3 regions of the Mammaliicoccus fleurettii genome follow, and region 1 is predicted to be linked to each of the others. Evidence: riboswitches for the same ligand, from Rfam matches in the RefSeq annotation. Region 1 holds a riboswitch; each other region holds the start of a gene.
The links. A riboswitch is a leader RNA that binds a small molecule or an ion and turns the genes downstream of it on or off. The one in region 1 is predicted to bind S-adenosylmethionine.

Region 1 (5,088 bases):
CATCTGAATAGGAATAAGATCTTCTTAATAAATTGGTCTTTGATGCTTTTGCTAAGCTAACGTGTGATTCTTTTTCAATTAAATTCTCACCATTTTTATCTTTTACATTCGGATCAAATGTATCAAATTCTTTTTCTTTTCCTATTGGTGCCCCAGAATGACGATATCTTCCAAATGTTGCTTCTTGTTCTTCTAAAGCTGTTCGATCCCAAGTTTCCAGTAACATTTGAATTCTTCTCGCCACTAAGTAAGAGCCGTTTTTAGCCCATCCATCTTGAATAAAGATATACTTATCTAATTCGGATTGCTTATGTAAGGAAGGATTACCTGTTCCATCTTTAAATGAAAATAAATTCCTAGGCGTTTCTATTTTTCCATCTTTTTCTTTATATGAATTAAATCCTGCCTGACTCCACTTCATTGAAACTTCACCCTTAGCAACTCTAATTAAGTTTCTAATTGCATGAAAATTAACTTGAGGGTCATCTGAGCATGCTTGAATACAAATGTCCCCACCTGTATAAGCATCGTCTAATTGGTCTTTAGGAAAATGAGGTAAGTCTTTTAATAACTCTGGTTTATGTTTATTTAATCCCACTTTTTCAAAAAATGAAGGACTAATTCCAAAAGTAAGAGAGAGTCTATTAGCATCCAAACCAATTGTTTCTCCAGTATCAGGACTCGGCAACATTTTATTATCTCCAAGTTCTTTTACAAATTCACCATTCATCAAATGCACGCTATAATTCGTCCACAGTTTAAACATTTTTTTAACATCAGAAACGGACATTTTGTTAATAGTTAAAACTACAAAATAAATATGTTTCTGTGCATCAGTAGTGATACCAGATTGATATTTACCATAAAAATTAATTTTATTTTTAACATTCTTTTTATCTTTTGCGAAGTATTGAGAAGCCAGTATGCTTCCTCCAACTCCAGTAGAACCTATTAATAATCCTGCTCCTCCAACTCCGGCAAGCTTAAGAAAGTCTCTTCTAGCTATATAGTTCTCCTCATTAGACATCCTTTATCACTCCGTAATTACTGCCATTTGACTTAATGATTCACCTAATTTATCAACAGCTTCTGAAAGTTTTTTCGTTTCTTCTTTAGAAAGTTTTGTATAATCTTCATATCCACCATTGTCAGTTTCATATTGAGCTAATAATTTATTTACATTTTCAAATCTTTCTTGAGTGGTATCGGCAAGTTTCTTATCTTTGCTCGTAACTTTATCTTTAAAGATTTCGAATATTTTTTCTGCGCCTTCAATATTTGCTTTAAAATCATATAAATCTGTATGAGAATAAATTTCTTCTTCACCTGTTATTTTAGAACTTGAAACTTCATGCAATAAATCAATTGAGCCTTGTAACATCAATTTAGGCGTCACATCAACAGTATCAACTTTAGCTCTTAATTCTTTAGTATCTTTTAACAATTGATCAGCAACAGGTCCCATATCTTTCGTTGTATTGTCTTCCCATAATGCTTTTTCAATTTTATGATAACCTGACCACTCGTCTTCTTTATTTTCTTCTTTCATATCCGCTAAACGTGCATCAATCTTTGGATCTAATTCTCCAAAGCTCTCGGCCACTGGTTCTGATCTTTCATAATACATACGTGCTTTAGGATATATTTCTTTAGCTTTTTCCATATCATCAGCTTTTACTGCTTCAACAAATTTCTCAGTATCCGCTAAAAAATGATCTAATTGCTCAGTGGTAAAGTCTTTATAAGCTTTAGTTTCTTTAGAAAAATCAACTTTGGCTGTTTCTTTCGTCTCTTTTTTGTTCTCAGATGTCTTTTTCTCTTCATCATTACTACATGCCGTTAAAATTAAGGCAGTCGCTAAAAATGTTGTAGCTAACTTCTTCATAATTCTACACTTCCCATCTAATTGATTATCATTATCATCTTTAATTTATTCCTATAAAGTGAAATAGTCAATAAAAATTTTATATAATTCATTAAAAATACAAATTTAACCCCTTACCTAAAGTGATTTTAAATGTGGAAACTCTATTAAAAATAATCGTCATTTATAATTGAGAATGATAATCATTAATTAAATATAAAAAACCAACAAAGTTTTATAACTTTGTTGGTTTTTAATGATATGCTTTTTGATTTAATCTTGTTCTTGCTCAAGAATTTCTTTTGATTTAGCATCTATTTTAAATTCTGTTGAATCATTATTACCTTCTTTAAGATCAATAGAATATACAAGTTGGCCATCATCTTCACTTAATGACCTTTCTTTTAAGTCACCTTTTGCTTCATCTTGAGCAACTTTTAATACATCATCAAATTTTGCTACGTCGGATAATTTAAATGTTTGTTCATTATCATCGTCATCTGTTTCTTTCTCAACATTAGCAACAGATTTATCATCAGCATTAACTAATACTTTGTTTTCATTTTGACCATCTACTAATTCTACTTTGTAGTTCCAATCGCCTGTTTCTTTTTCAAAAGATAAATCTTTCAACTCACCTTCAGATTCTTTCTGGGCTGTCTTAACAGCATCTTCAGGGGAGACTTTAACATCATCCCATTTTATAGTATTTTGAGTTGTTTTATTTGTATCTTCATCATCTTTGCTTTCATCCTTTGTTGTTTGTTCAGTTGTTTGTTCAGTTGTTTGTTCAGTTTTCTCTTCTTTTTGATCATCTTTTTGATCATCGCTTTTATCATTTCCACATGCTGCTAAAACGATGCCTGACGCTAATAATAGTGAAATCATTTTAAACTTCATACTTAATTCCTCCTTAATATTTCTTTACTTTATATATAGACCTTCCTAAATTTTCCAAACATATAATTTTAAAATTAGACAAAATTTATATTATTCGTTATGATAAAGAAACAATAAAATAGCTCGTAGTCTTATTAAGAGTAGGTGGAGGGAATTGGCCCTGCGAAACCTCAGCAACAGGCGTAAGTACTGTGCTAAATCCAACAAGTTTAACTTGAAAGATAAGAAGATTCTCTAAACAGCTCTTCTTAATCTTAAGATGAGCTGTTTTATTGTAACTAAAACTTTAGGAGGCAATATAAATGAGAACAAGAGAAGATATTTTAGCAGAATTAGCAGAGTTGAAGGCAAACCCACCAAAGAGCTTTTCAGGATCAATTGCAAAAACGGCTAAAAAGAACGAATTAATTTCAGAACTTGTAAGAATTGAAACAGAAGAACAATATTCTAGCGAATCAAACAATCGTAAATTATCATTTGATGACTTAGAAATTAATATTAGTATCACTAGAAAATAATCAAAAAAACGCCTTATCGGCTATATTAAGCTGATAAGGCGTTTTTTAAGTAAATAATTTCATATCCTTTTATTAATTAGATTCCATAATAATCTGCATTGCTACAAATTTAGCAATTTGATTACCATTTGCTGCTGCATCGATTAACTGAGATGCCATTGTATCTTTACTTTCTCCTGCTACAAACAATCCTGGAACTGATGTTTCTCCAAATTGTTCAATTTTAATTTTTCCATTTTCTTCTCTTTCAATATTTAAACCATTTAAAAATTCAAAATCCGTATCCCATTTAACACCAATTAACGCACCACTTCTAGGTATCCTTTCTCCATTTTCAAAGACAACTTCATTAATGTTTCCATCACTATGTTTAAATTCAGTTACTTCACTTTCTATTAATTTTATTTTTTTCTTATCCATGAAAGCTTTATCCTCTGCTGTTAATACAGAAAAATCTTTACTGCTTATAACTATATCTTCTGACCAGTTACTTAAAAGTAATGCCATATGCTTTACTTGTTCTGGTTGTACAGAAATGAGCAAAGATTTATTTTTTAATTCATAACCATCACACCAAGGACAGTAAAATATAGATTTACCATAGCTTTCTTTTAAACCTTTAATGTCCGGCAAAGTTTCTCTCAATCCAGTACATATCATCACTTTTTTCGTAGTATACTTTTGTTGTTTTGTTTCAACAATGAAATGATCATTTTCTTTTATCAATTTAACAACAGTGTCATTTACACGAGAAACATCTTTATATTGATCTACATCATGTTCTGCTTTAGCTCTCAGTTCTTCTGGTGTTACACCATCTTGTGTTAAAAATGCATGTGATTTTCGAGTCACTTTATTTCTTGCATTATTATTATCTATTACTAAAGTTTTCTTCAAAGCTCTACCTAAAGTTAAAGCACTAGCCAATCCTGCTGGTCCTCCACCTATTACGATACAATCAAACATTTTATACGCCGCCTTTTCTCATCTATTATAGAGTGCTAATATCTATGATTAGTCCAAATAAAAAGATTTAACTCACATTAAATCTTTTAAAGTTTTATTTTTTAAAGCTTTAGTCATTTCATCTTCTGCAGATAATAAAATTGCTTGAATTTTACATTCTGGTCCATGATTAAAGCTATCTTCTAATGTACTTTGATGTCCATCAATCGCTGTTATAATGTCATATACAGAAATTTGTTCCCAATTATTCACTAAATAATAACCACCTTTAGCACCAGAAGCTGATTTAATAACACCCGCTTTTACTAATTGAGTTAAAATTTTAGATAAATATGTTATAGATATATTTAATACTTCAGATAAACGTTTAACATTAATAGGTTGTTGCTCTTTTTTAGCAATTAAATATGCTAATGCATGCAAACCATAATCTGTTCCTTTTGAAATTTTCATAACACACCTCTTAATCATAGATATTACAACTCTATAATAGCACTTATTTAAAATTTGTCTATTCTTTTGTTTTTATGATTTGATATTTGGTAGTACTGATTATTTTTTCAGCCAGTATTTTACGTTTTCTTATTATTATTTTCACAATGCTATGACATTTAATCGATATAATTGATGTAATATCCAAAATTGGAGGCTTTAAAATATGAATGAAATCGTTATATTAACTGTCAGTGATATTCATGGTTATATTTTCCCGACTGATTATCAAACAAGTCATCAAGATTTACCTAAAGGACTATTAAAAATAAAATCCATGATATCAAATATAAAATCGCAACATGAGCATGTCATTTTGATGGACAATGGAGACTTTTTACAAGGATC
Region 2 (5,088 bases), on a different contig from region 1:
GGGCTTTCTTAACTGATTGACGGTTCATAAACTCACCTCAATTTACTTTTTTATGCGTTGTTTTAAATTAAACCAAATATCCATCAATCCAAATAAGTACGCAAATGGTTTAAACACAAATGCCAATACAAATATCAAAACTCCCACAACAACAGGTAGTTTTTTCACTTTTACAAATAAATGGAACAACGATAATGCTTGAATAAATATAACCCATTCTAACACAAATTGTAAGTTAGTGACTATGCCATACATCACAACATTTTCTTTCGTTACAAACAAACTTATCAGCACGGTTATCACAAATACAAAAGCTACACTTCTATTAATTTGCCACATAAATAATGGTCTAAATACTGGTGTCGCTACTTTGAATTTTCTTAGTATAGGGAATGTCACAAGTAAATTAACAAATACTAATAAAAATACCCATAATACTATATACCCAGGAATACTTGCTTGTAATATTTCTAATGAAGTTTGTAATGTTTCTTCAATTTCAGTCGTTAAATTTCCACCCATTTCAAAGTAAGAAATTAAAACATCATGATACTGACTGAAAAACTTGCTTGTTAAAGGTAGGTTTCCCGTAATTTGTAAAATTAATACACTACCTATTGTTAAAATACTCATAAACGTTGTCACTAAGTATAGAATACGTTCTTTTGATGTACGTTCAACGAGCAATTGACCTATGAAAACACTCATAAATATCATAAGCGTCATGACTGTTAATAAAAATACATTATTAAATAATACGGTCGCACATAAGGTCACGACGACTGTCACAAAAAATGACGGTTTAGATCGATACCAGAGTATTGTTCCGGGTATCGTAATGAACGGTAATATAATAATCGCTAAATATGGTACAAGACTCATGACAATCACACTAAGCACAAGTACTAATGTTGCAATAATTGTCGCTTTTATATCGACTTTAAAAGACAAATTTTTCACTTCCCAATCTAATTTAAACATCTTTCTCTATTTTACAGATTTTTAACGCTTAAAACAACGTACGTGACTTTTCAGATGATATTAACGCGCTTTAAATTTATGTAATTTTAAGAAGTGATATACGTAAGGTGCCCAATCTCCAAAGTTTAATAGAAATCCATCATGGCCAACATTGTCTGGTACGAAGAAATGTCTATGATATTTAAAGAATCTACCTAAAGCTCTAACTTGATCATCTGGATACAATAAATCATCAGCGAACCCTAAAGTTAATACTTTCGTTTCGAGTTGTTGTAACCTTTCTTCGACATCATCACGACCTTTAAATATGTCATGACTATCTAATACATCTAACAATGTTAAATAACAATCTTTATTGAAGACATCTTTAAATTTATTACCTTGATATTTTTGGTAACTCACTACATCATCCGCTGAAAATCTCGATTCATAATCTTTACTTGAACGGTAAGTTAAGAAGCCTATCTGTCTTGCGATACTTAAGCCATCTTGTCCATTCATATTTATAACTTGTCTAGCAATCTCATTAAACGCTCTACTATATGATGAAGTCTTCTCTGTAGCTGCTAATATAACTGCTTTTTTAACTTCAATAGATCCGTCATAAAGCATTTCTAAAGTTTGCATTCCACCTAGAGAACCACCAATTAATACATCTATTTTTTCGTAGCCAAAATGTTTTAACGCTAAAATATTTGCTTTAGAAATATCTCTCATAGACAATCTCTCAGGAAAGTCGGGCGTATTCAATTTAGAGCTTGAACCATAAGGGCTACCAATCACATTGAATGTTATAAACTGATAATCATTGATTGAAAGATAACCACCATCAATAATTTCTCTCCACCAACCTGGATTTTCATCATCTCCATAAGTAAGATGATTCCCTGTTAAAGCATGACAAACAACAACTAAAGGCTGTCCTTTGTGACCTACATATTCATATTGAAGCTTTAAATTATCTATCACTTCACCAGATTCTGTTTCGAAATGTCCTAGTTCAACTAAACCTGTGTCTCGAGAAATAAGCATATTAGAACCTCCTTGTTATTAAATAGAAAGACTTCTTACTCGTTAAAGAAGTAAGAAGTCCTCATCATCCTTATTATGCGAGTAAACTCGTTGGTAGTAGCACCGTATCTTAAACGACCGGTTGCTGAAGTGTCATCGGGCCAAATCCCTTAACTTCTCTGAATAAGCTTTGCTATATAATTTATATTAAGAATACTAGAAAAGTGCATTTCTTTCAATAAGTTAACGAATGAAATTAAAAGACTAATCGAACAATCGCCATGATGAACATTCCTGCTATAACTGATATCGTTAAACTTCTAGAAATTAAAGCTATCATCAATGTTGGAATGGCAACGAAAATACTTTCGTAGTTGAATGTGAACCCAGAATGACCTTCTTGATTTAACATACCTTCAACAATCAATGCTGTAAATAAACATACAGGCACATATTGCAGCCATTTAATCACACTTTTAGGAAATTCAACCTTTGATAAAAATGCAAAGGGCGATACCCTTATAACCCACGTTAAAATAAAACAACCCAAAATAATAAGCATTAAATACATTGAAATACTCATTTATCAAACACCACCCCTGCGACTGAAGCAATGATCGTCGCTAAAATAATAGATAAATAAGTCGGCATAAAACATGTAAGAATTATCATACAAATGGTTGTTAAGACAATTAAAAATATATAAAAGAAAACTTTGGTTTTATGTATTGTTTCAAACTGTGCGACGAGTAAAAATATAAACATCGCTGTTAAAGCGTAATCTAAACCAAAAGCTTCAGGCTTCGGAATCAAGTTTCCTACTAAACCACCTATTATTGAAGTCAATATCCACAATAAATAAGCAGAAATATTTAAACCGTGCATCCACGTAGCATTTAAAGCTTTTTCTTTAGCATATTTTGTTATTGCAACACCAAATGATTCGTCGGTCACGAGTGTTCCTATACCGATATTAGACCAAAATCCATTACCTTTAAACGCTGGGACTAACGCTAAACTTTGAAGAAACATTCTAGAATTAACAAAGAATACAGTTAATAAAATAGCTGATATAGGAGATTGAATTGCAACTAACGCACAAATAATAAATTGAGCCGCACCTGCATATACAAAGATAGATAACAAAGCAATTTCTAAAATAGATAAGCCTGATGAAACACCTACAATTCCAAATGCTAATGCAACACTAAAATATCCAAGCATCGTAGGTATACAATCTTTAACACCTTGAAGAAATAAAGTTTTATTCGTCATACTAGAACTGGTCAATTGCCTACCTCCAAACTACATAACGCCAATCAGGTTAGTCTAACGTTTGTCTAACCTCAGTCTGACTTATCTCTTTTTTTATTTTTAAATATGTCTTATTTTTATCATACATACCACACTTTAGCAATAAGACCTGATTGTATATTAAATCAATTTTCATAACCTTTCTTGCCTAAAAAAAGGCACCTGAGGAAAAAATATGAGTGAGAAACTACAGAACCGTACCCTACCCTAGGCAAGCATGCACGTACAAAATCGTAAGATTTTATAAAAATAGATATTATTAATGATTTTGTATAGTGCGGACGCCTGAGGGAATAGTATGTGTGAGAGACTACAGGCTCGAGCCATACCCCTAGGCAAGCATGCACATACAAAATCGTAAGATTTTATAAAAACAGATTATTAGTAACGATTTTGTATAGTGCGGACGCCTGAGGGAATAGTATGTGTGAGAGACTACAGGCTCGAGCCATACCCTAGGCAAGCATGCACTTTACAAAATCGTAAGTTTGTATAAAAAATAAGCATATCACTGTAACCTATATAAAATCAGTTACGTGATATGCTTATTTATTTTGAGTTAGGATTCATGTCCTAAACTCTCTAATCATTAAATAATCTATTTTAAATTATTCGCTTAAACCGAATTCTGCACTTGCTTCGAATTTAACTTCTCTACCGATCATTACGCCACCAGTTTCTAGTGCTTGGTTAAATGATACGCCATATTTTTCACGATCAATTTTACCGTTAACTACGAAACCTGTAACTGTTTCACCGTTTAATGGGTTTTTACTAACGCCATTGAAGTCAACATCGAATGTTTCTTCATGAGTTGTACCAGCCATTGTTAAATCACCAGTGATTGAATCTTCACTAATAGATTTTGTTTCAAACGTAATGTTTGGATTATCATCTGCACTGAAGAAATCTGCTGATTTTAAGTGTGCGTCACGGTCAGGATTTTTAGTGTTAATTGAGTTTGATTTAATTGTTACTGTTGCTTTTAATGATGAAAGATCATTTATATCTCCTGATACTGCTACATCATAATCTTCAAAAGTACCTTTTACGCGAGATACCATTAAATGTTTTACTGTAAATTCTAAACTACTGTGTGCTTTGTCAAAATTGAAATTAGTCATGTGTCAAAACTCCCTTTATTTATATTGTATACTTAGTATATCAGGTATAAAAAGTATATTCAAGCATTAAATCTAAAAAAAGGTAACCAATATATGATTACCCTTTTTCAAAGTTTTAATTCAATTATAATTCAATTATTTTTTGTCCGCCCATAAATGGTACTAATGCTTCAGGGACAGTGATTGATCCATCTTCATTTTGATAATTTTCAACGATTGCTGCAAATGTACGACCAACTGCTAAACCACTACCATTTAATGTGTGTACATATTCAGGTTTCGCATCTTTATCACGTTTAAATCTAATATTTGATCTTCTTGCTTGGAAATCAGTCATATTTGAACATGAGCTAATTTCTTTGTAATCATTGTAGCTTGGTAACCATACTTCTATATCGTATGTTTTAGTACTTCCAAAGCCTATATCACCTGTACATAGATTAACTGTTCTATATGGTAATTCTAACGTTTTAAGGATATTCTCAGCATGCTCTGTAAGCTCTTCTAATGCTTTAAATGAATCTTCAGGTCTTTCATATCTTACCATCTCTACCTTATTAAACTGATGTAATCTAATTAAGCCTCTTGTATCTCTACCAGCTGAACCTGCTTCACTTCTGAAACATGCTGACTGCCCTGTAAATTTAATAGGGAATTG
Region 3 (5,088 bases), on a different contig from region 1:
AACTAAGGCAGGTAATGATTCTTTAATTAACACTTTTCTTACTACTGTCCATGTTGTAGCACCCATTGATACAGCTGCCTCAATAACGCCTTTATCGATTTCTTTCATACCTATTTCTACTAATCTAGCATAGAAAGGTGATGCACCTATGATTAATGCTGGTAGTGCACCTTTTGGACCACTGATTGTTCCTAATAAAATATCTGTAAAAGGTATTAATAGTAGAATTAAGATGATGAATGGAATAGCTCTGAATAAGTTAACGACGAATGATACGATTGAATAAAATATTCGAGAGCTCTTTGATGTCCCTCTTGATGTTAAAAATAGTAATGTTCCTAATATTAAACCAAATACTAATGTAAATACTGTTGATATTACCGTCATGTATAGTGTTTCATATAATGCTTCCCATACGGCATCCCATTTAACATTAGGCATTGTAATCATTTCAGTTATAATATCTCCAAATGATTTATTCACTTACATTCACCTCTACTTTCACACCAAGATCATTAAGTTCTTTTTTAATTTGATCTTTAGAATAATCACCTTGAGGTAAATGAACGATCATATGGCCAAATGTGCCATTTTGAGTCAACTTAACATCACCTTCAATGACATTAATATCGATATTATATGTTTTAATAATTTTTGCTAACACAGGTTCTGAACTCGTTCCACCAACGAAATTCAGTTTCCAAATTTCTCCGTTTGGTTGTTCTTTTCTGAAATCTTCTAATGTTCTTTGAAGATCATCAGCTTTTAAGTCATCTTTTACGAAACGCTGTGTAACATATGTTTGAGGGTCATTAAATACATTGATAACTTCTCCCTCTTCGACAAATTTACCATTTTCCATGACTGCAACATGATCACATATTTTTCTAATGACATGCATTTCATGTGTAATAAGTATAATTGTTAAATTGAGCTCTTTGTTTATGTCTACTAATAAATCTAATATTTCATCAGTAGTTTGAGGATCTAATGCACTTGTTGCTTCGTCACATAATAATACGCGCGGATCATTTGCTAAAGCTCGAGCTATACCAACTCTTTGCTTTTGCCCACCGGATAATTGTGATGGATAAGCATTCTCACGACCTTCAAGACCCACTCTTTTGATAAGTGCTTTTGTTTTTTCGTTTATCTCACTTTTAGATACCCCTGCAATTTCTAAAGGAAATGCAATGTTATCTTTAACCGTACGAGACCATAGTAAATTGAAATGTTGGAATATCATACTTACCTTTTGTCTTTTTAATCTAAGGTCTTGTTTAGAAAGTTTGCCAATATTTGCACTATCAACTATAACTTCACCTTCAGTTGGCGTTTCCAGACCGTTAAACATTCGTATTAATGTACTTTTTCCAGCTCCAGAAAATCCAATTACACCATATATACTTCCTTTATCTATTTTTAAGTCGACATGGTCAACAGCTGTAATGTCACCTTTTTTTGTTTTGAAAGTTTTAACAACTTTATTTAACTCAATCAAATCTGCTGCCTCCTAATCTTTAAATTAAAAACGCCTTACTCTAATTATCAAGAGAAAGGCGTTAGAAATATGTCTTTCTCTCATCTTCAAAAGTTTACACTTTTTGTGAATTGGCACCATTTCATATATATATGACGGTTGCCGGGCTTCAAAGGGCACATCCCTCCACCACTCTTGATAAGAGTTACTACGTATTTAATTAAATTCATACTATCATGATAAGTTTTTATCGTCAATAACTTTTTGAATATTCTCAACAATATAAGGAACAGACTGAAAAGCGTATATTCTTTCTATGACCTTATCTTGTTTCATAATGAATAATACAGGTACTGATAAGATTTCAAATTCTCTACAGAACTCTGGATAAAAATTTAAATCACATTTATTGATTGGTAATTGTGTTACTTCGTTCGCTATATCCAGCATACGTTCAGATATTTTGCACGTTCCACATGTAGGTGTATAGCCAAATAATAAATGTAAATCCTTATCAAAATGCTTGTATATATCGTTCAATATTTCTGTGTGTTTCATGGTAACGATACTTCCCTTTCAATACAAAATCATTGTTTACTGTAAATCCATGATAGTTTAACACATTCGCTAAATATTGTCTTGGACAGCGAGCTACTTCAGAAAATGTCGAATCAATATAAATATGACGACTTTCACTCACATACTTCTTAAACCATTTTCGAATACGTTTACCTTCTTTATCTTGATCGACTAAAACATATACTTGTGAACCATAAATTTCTTCTAAAAGTTCGTCCATTTTTTCTACACCCATTGTTCCATGTGTACAAATAATATGAACATGATCATTTAATACTTCTTTCACTCGTTTTTTATCAGAAATACCTTCTACGATTATTACTTTTTTAATCATCGCCATGGCCATCACCTTCTACAAATGAATTAATATTATAGTTCAACTTCGTATTCAAGATTTAAAAAAACTCCATGATACCATTTGCATCGTGGAGTTTAATATTATATTATTCACCTATCATTTCACTATAAGCGTCTGCATCTAGTAATCCATCTAATTGAGCTTTATCAGATAACTCAACTTTAACCATCCATGCTTTATCATATGATGATTCATTAACAAACTCAGGGCTATCTTCTAGTTCTTCGTTTACTTCAACGACTTTTCCAGATAGTGGTGCATATAGCTCAGAAACTGTCTTAACAGATTCTACACTACCAAATGAATCTCCACTAGTTAATTCGTCACCTTCTTCAGGTAACTCAACAAACACAATGTCCCCTAATTCTGATTGAGCAAAATCAGTAATACCAATTGTTACAACATCACCATCAATTTTTACCCATTCATGTTCTTTAGAATATTTTAACTCACTAGGTACTGTCAAAGTAATCCCCTCCTATATGTATTTCACCTATAATCATGACATAAAGCGATTATTCAAGCAACTATTTTTACAACCAAGTTTGGCGATATTCGTCTTCTTTAAAACCTAAAGTAACCTTATTGCCTAAAACTGCTAAAGGTCTTTTGATTAACATACCATCTGAAGCTAATAAATCGAATTTTTCGTTGTCAGACAAATCATTCATTTTATCCTTTAAACCCAACTCGCGATATTTAGCGCCTCGAGTATTAAATAATTGATTCACAGTAATATCTGTACCATCAATGATATCCTTTAATTCTTTAGCTGTTGGTGTTAACTGTGTAATATCAATCGGTTCGAAACTAGCACCATTCTCTTCTAGAAACTTTGCTGCCTTTTTGCAAGTTGTACAATTAGGATATTGATAAAATTTTATCATGTCTTTACCTCCATATGTCTATTTAAATCTATTATAACAATATTACTAACGAACATATAGTAATGAGTTAAATAATTTTTAAAATATTGAAAATGCGATATACTTTAATTATAAGAAAAATTTCTAAGGAGCATAATAAAAATGAGAACAATTAGTCAATATGCAGAATTCGAAGAGATCACACAAAGCGAAGAACCAGTAGTTGTAAAATTCTTTGCAGACTGGTGCCCAGATTGCACAAGAATGAACCAATGGATTGATCCTATCATCGACGAATATCATAATTTCAACTGGTATCAAATTAATCGCGATCAAGTTCCAGAAGCGGCTACAGAAAATGATGTAATGGGAATTCCAAGTTTATTAGTATTTAAAAATAACGAAAAACTTGCTCACTTACATTCAGCAAATGCCAAAACACCTGAAGATGTAAAAGCATTTTTAGCTGAAAACTTAAAATAATAAATAGTTGATTTAAATAAGCAAGAGGCTGAGACAATTAATTGTCTCAGCCTCTTACTGTATGGTGATGATTTTGAGAATGTCTTCGATTAACTATCTAATTAATCTACAACTTAGCCTAATACATTATATTATTACCATTCTGTAATAAGTGAATTATTTTTTCTTGTCATTACATTTACACTTGGGTCTTTTTCTGTAACATATAAAAATCCATTAACATCTTCATCATCATTTACTCCAACGATTTTACGGAATGTTGGTTTGAATATAAATTCAGGTGTTTTCCAACATGAACCCATTCCTTCATCGTGTATGAGTAACATTAAATTTTGAATAAATGCACCTATCGCCATTTGATTTTCAAGATTTTCTTTTTGTCTTGAATCTCTTTTCGAAAGTATAACAAACATGCCACCGACTTTAGTCACTTTGTTTATATATTTTTCTTGTTTAGCAGGATCATTTACAAATGCAGATTGTGCTACTTTTTCAGCAAATTCAGGTATTTGTTTTTTATTTATATATACTAATCTCCACGGTTCTCGCATTCCATGATTTGGAGCATAAGTTGCTAAATCAACTAAAGAAAATAATTTCTCTTCATCAATATACATCTCATAGTCATATTTTTTTACGCTTCTTCTTTCTATAATCGCTTTCTTTAATTCCATTATTTACACTCCCAATTCCCATTGATAATTATTATCAATTATATCATAAAAATGAGCTTAAATTCTAATATAATAGAATTTAAGCTCATATATTAATGTTGATATAAATCTAATTGTTTCTTAATTTCTTTAACATGAATTTGTCCAGGTGCTGCTTCTTTACCTACAAAGCCATAAGTGAATTTAGAACCAAATAATCCACCAGTGATTCTAGTCATTTTTCCTAGTTCACCCATTGAAATACCAATCACATCAATTTCCAGCTTATGATAAGCTCTGTTCAGAGCATTAAGCATAGATAATAAGTGTTTTTCATTGTGTGGCATTACGGCAAGCTTCCCGATATCTGCACCTAATTCTGCCATTTTTTCATAAGTTACAAACATTTCTTCTTCATCAGGCGTCGATTTAAAATCATGATGAGATATGATTATTTTAACTTCATTATTTTGTGCTTTTGTTATGCAATTCATTAAATTATCTTCGTAAGTATCTAATTGAATATCTACATAATCAGCTTTTTTATTACAAATAATGTCTTGCATTAATTTGTAATATGATTCATGATCAAAATCACCATTTCCACCTTGCCCTTTTGAACGATAAGTGAATAATATCGGTGCAAGTTGATATTCTTTTTTAAATTTC

Region 2: it holds a riboswitch for S-adenosylmethionine, as region 1 does, so the genes downstream of both, metX (homoserine O-acetyltransferase MetX) here and B2G86_RS06200 (hypothetical protein) in region 1, are expected to answer to the same signal.
Region 3: it holds a riboswitch for S-adenosylmethionine, as region 1 does, so the genes downstream of both, B2G86_RS08700 (methionine ABC transporter ATP-binding protein) here and B2G86_RS06200 (hypothetical protein) in region 1, are expected to answer to the same signal.

What each region holds. Positions count from the first base shown of each region.
Region 1 covers NZ_MWJM01000006.1:6,808-11,895, reverse strand. Annotated here, with positions in the region: gene efeB (iron uptake transporter deferrochelatase/peroxidase subunit) at 1-1,027, opposite strand, end outside; gene efeO (iron uptake system protein EfeO) at 1,034-1,885, opposite strand; gene B2G86_RS06205 (PepSY domain-containing protein) at 2,138-2,764, opposite strand; SAM riboswitch class I at 2,893-2,992, shown strand; gene B2G86_RS06200 (hypothetical protein) at 3,067-3,282, shown strand; gene B2G86_RS06195 (NAD(P)/FAD-dependent oxidoreductase) at 3,355-4,248, opposite strand; gene B2G86_RS06190 (RrF2 family transcriptional regulator) at 4,321-4,701, opposite strand; gene B2G86_RS06185 (bifunctional metallophosphatase/5'-nucleotidase) at 4,907-5,088, shown strand, end outside.
Region 2 covers NZ_MWJM01000005.1:113,148-118,235, reverse strand. Annotated here, with positions in the region: partial or broken gene B2G86_RS05885 (DHH family phosphoesterase) at 1-28, opposite strand, end outside; gene B2G86_RS05880 (DUF2232 domain-containing protein) at 43-960, opposite strand; gene metX (homoserine O-acetyltransferase MetX) at 1,042-2,013, opposite strand; SAM riboswitch class I at 2,081-2,182, opposite strand; gene B2G86_RS05870 (AzlD domain-containing protein) at 2,249-2,575, opposite strand; gene B2G86_RS05865 (AzlC family ABC transporter permease) at 2,572-3,267, opposite strand; gene B2G86_RS05860 (YceI family protein) at 3,915-4,430, opposite strand; gene serS (serine--tRNA ligase) at 4,555-5,088, opposite strand, start outside.
Region 3 covers NZ_MWJM01000009.1:59,453-64,540, forward strand. Annotated here, with positions in the region: gene B2G86_RS08695 (methionine ABC transporter permease) at 1-483, opposite strand, end outside; gene B2G86_RS08700 (methionine ABC transporter ATP-binding protein) at 476-1,501, opposite strand; SAM riboswitch class I at 1,579-1,685, opposite strand; gene B2G86_RS08705 (thioredoxin family protein) at 1,715-2,038, opposite strand; gene B2G86_RS08710 (toprim domain-containing protein) at 1,995-2,399, opposite strand; gene gcvH (glycine cleavage system protein GcvH) at 2,503-2,883, opposite strand; gene B2G86_RS08720 (arsenate reductase family protein) at 2,951-3,304, opposite strand; gene B2G86_RS08725 (thioredoxin family protein) at 3,446-3,766, shown strand; gene B2G86_RS08730 (nitroreductase family protein) at 3,901-4,440, opposite strand; gene aroD (type I 3-dehydroquinate dehydratase) at 4,533-5,088, opposite strand, start outside.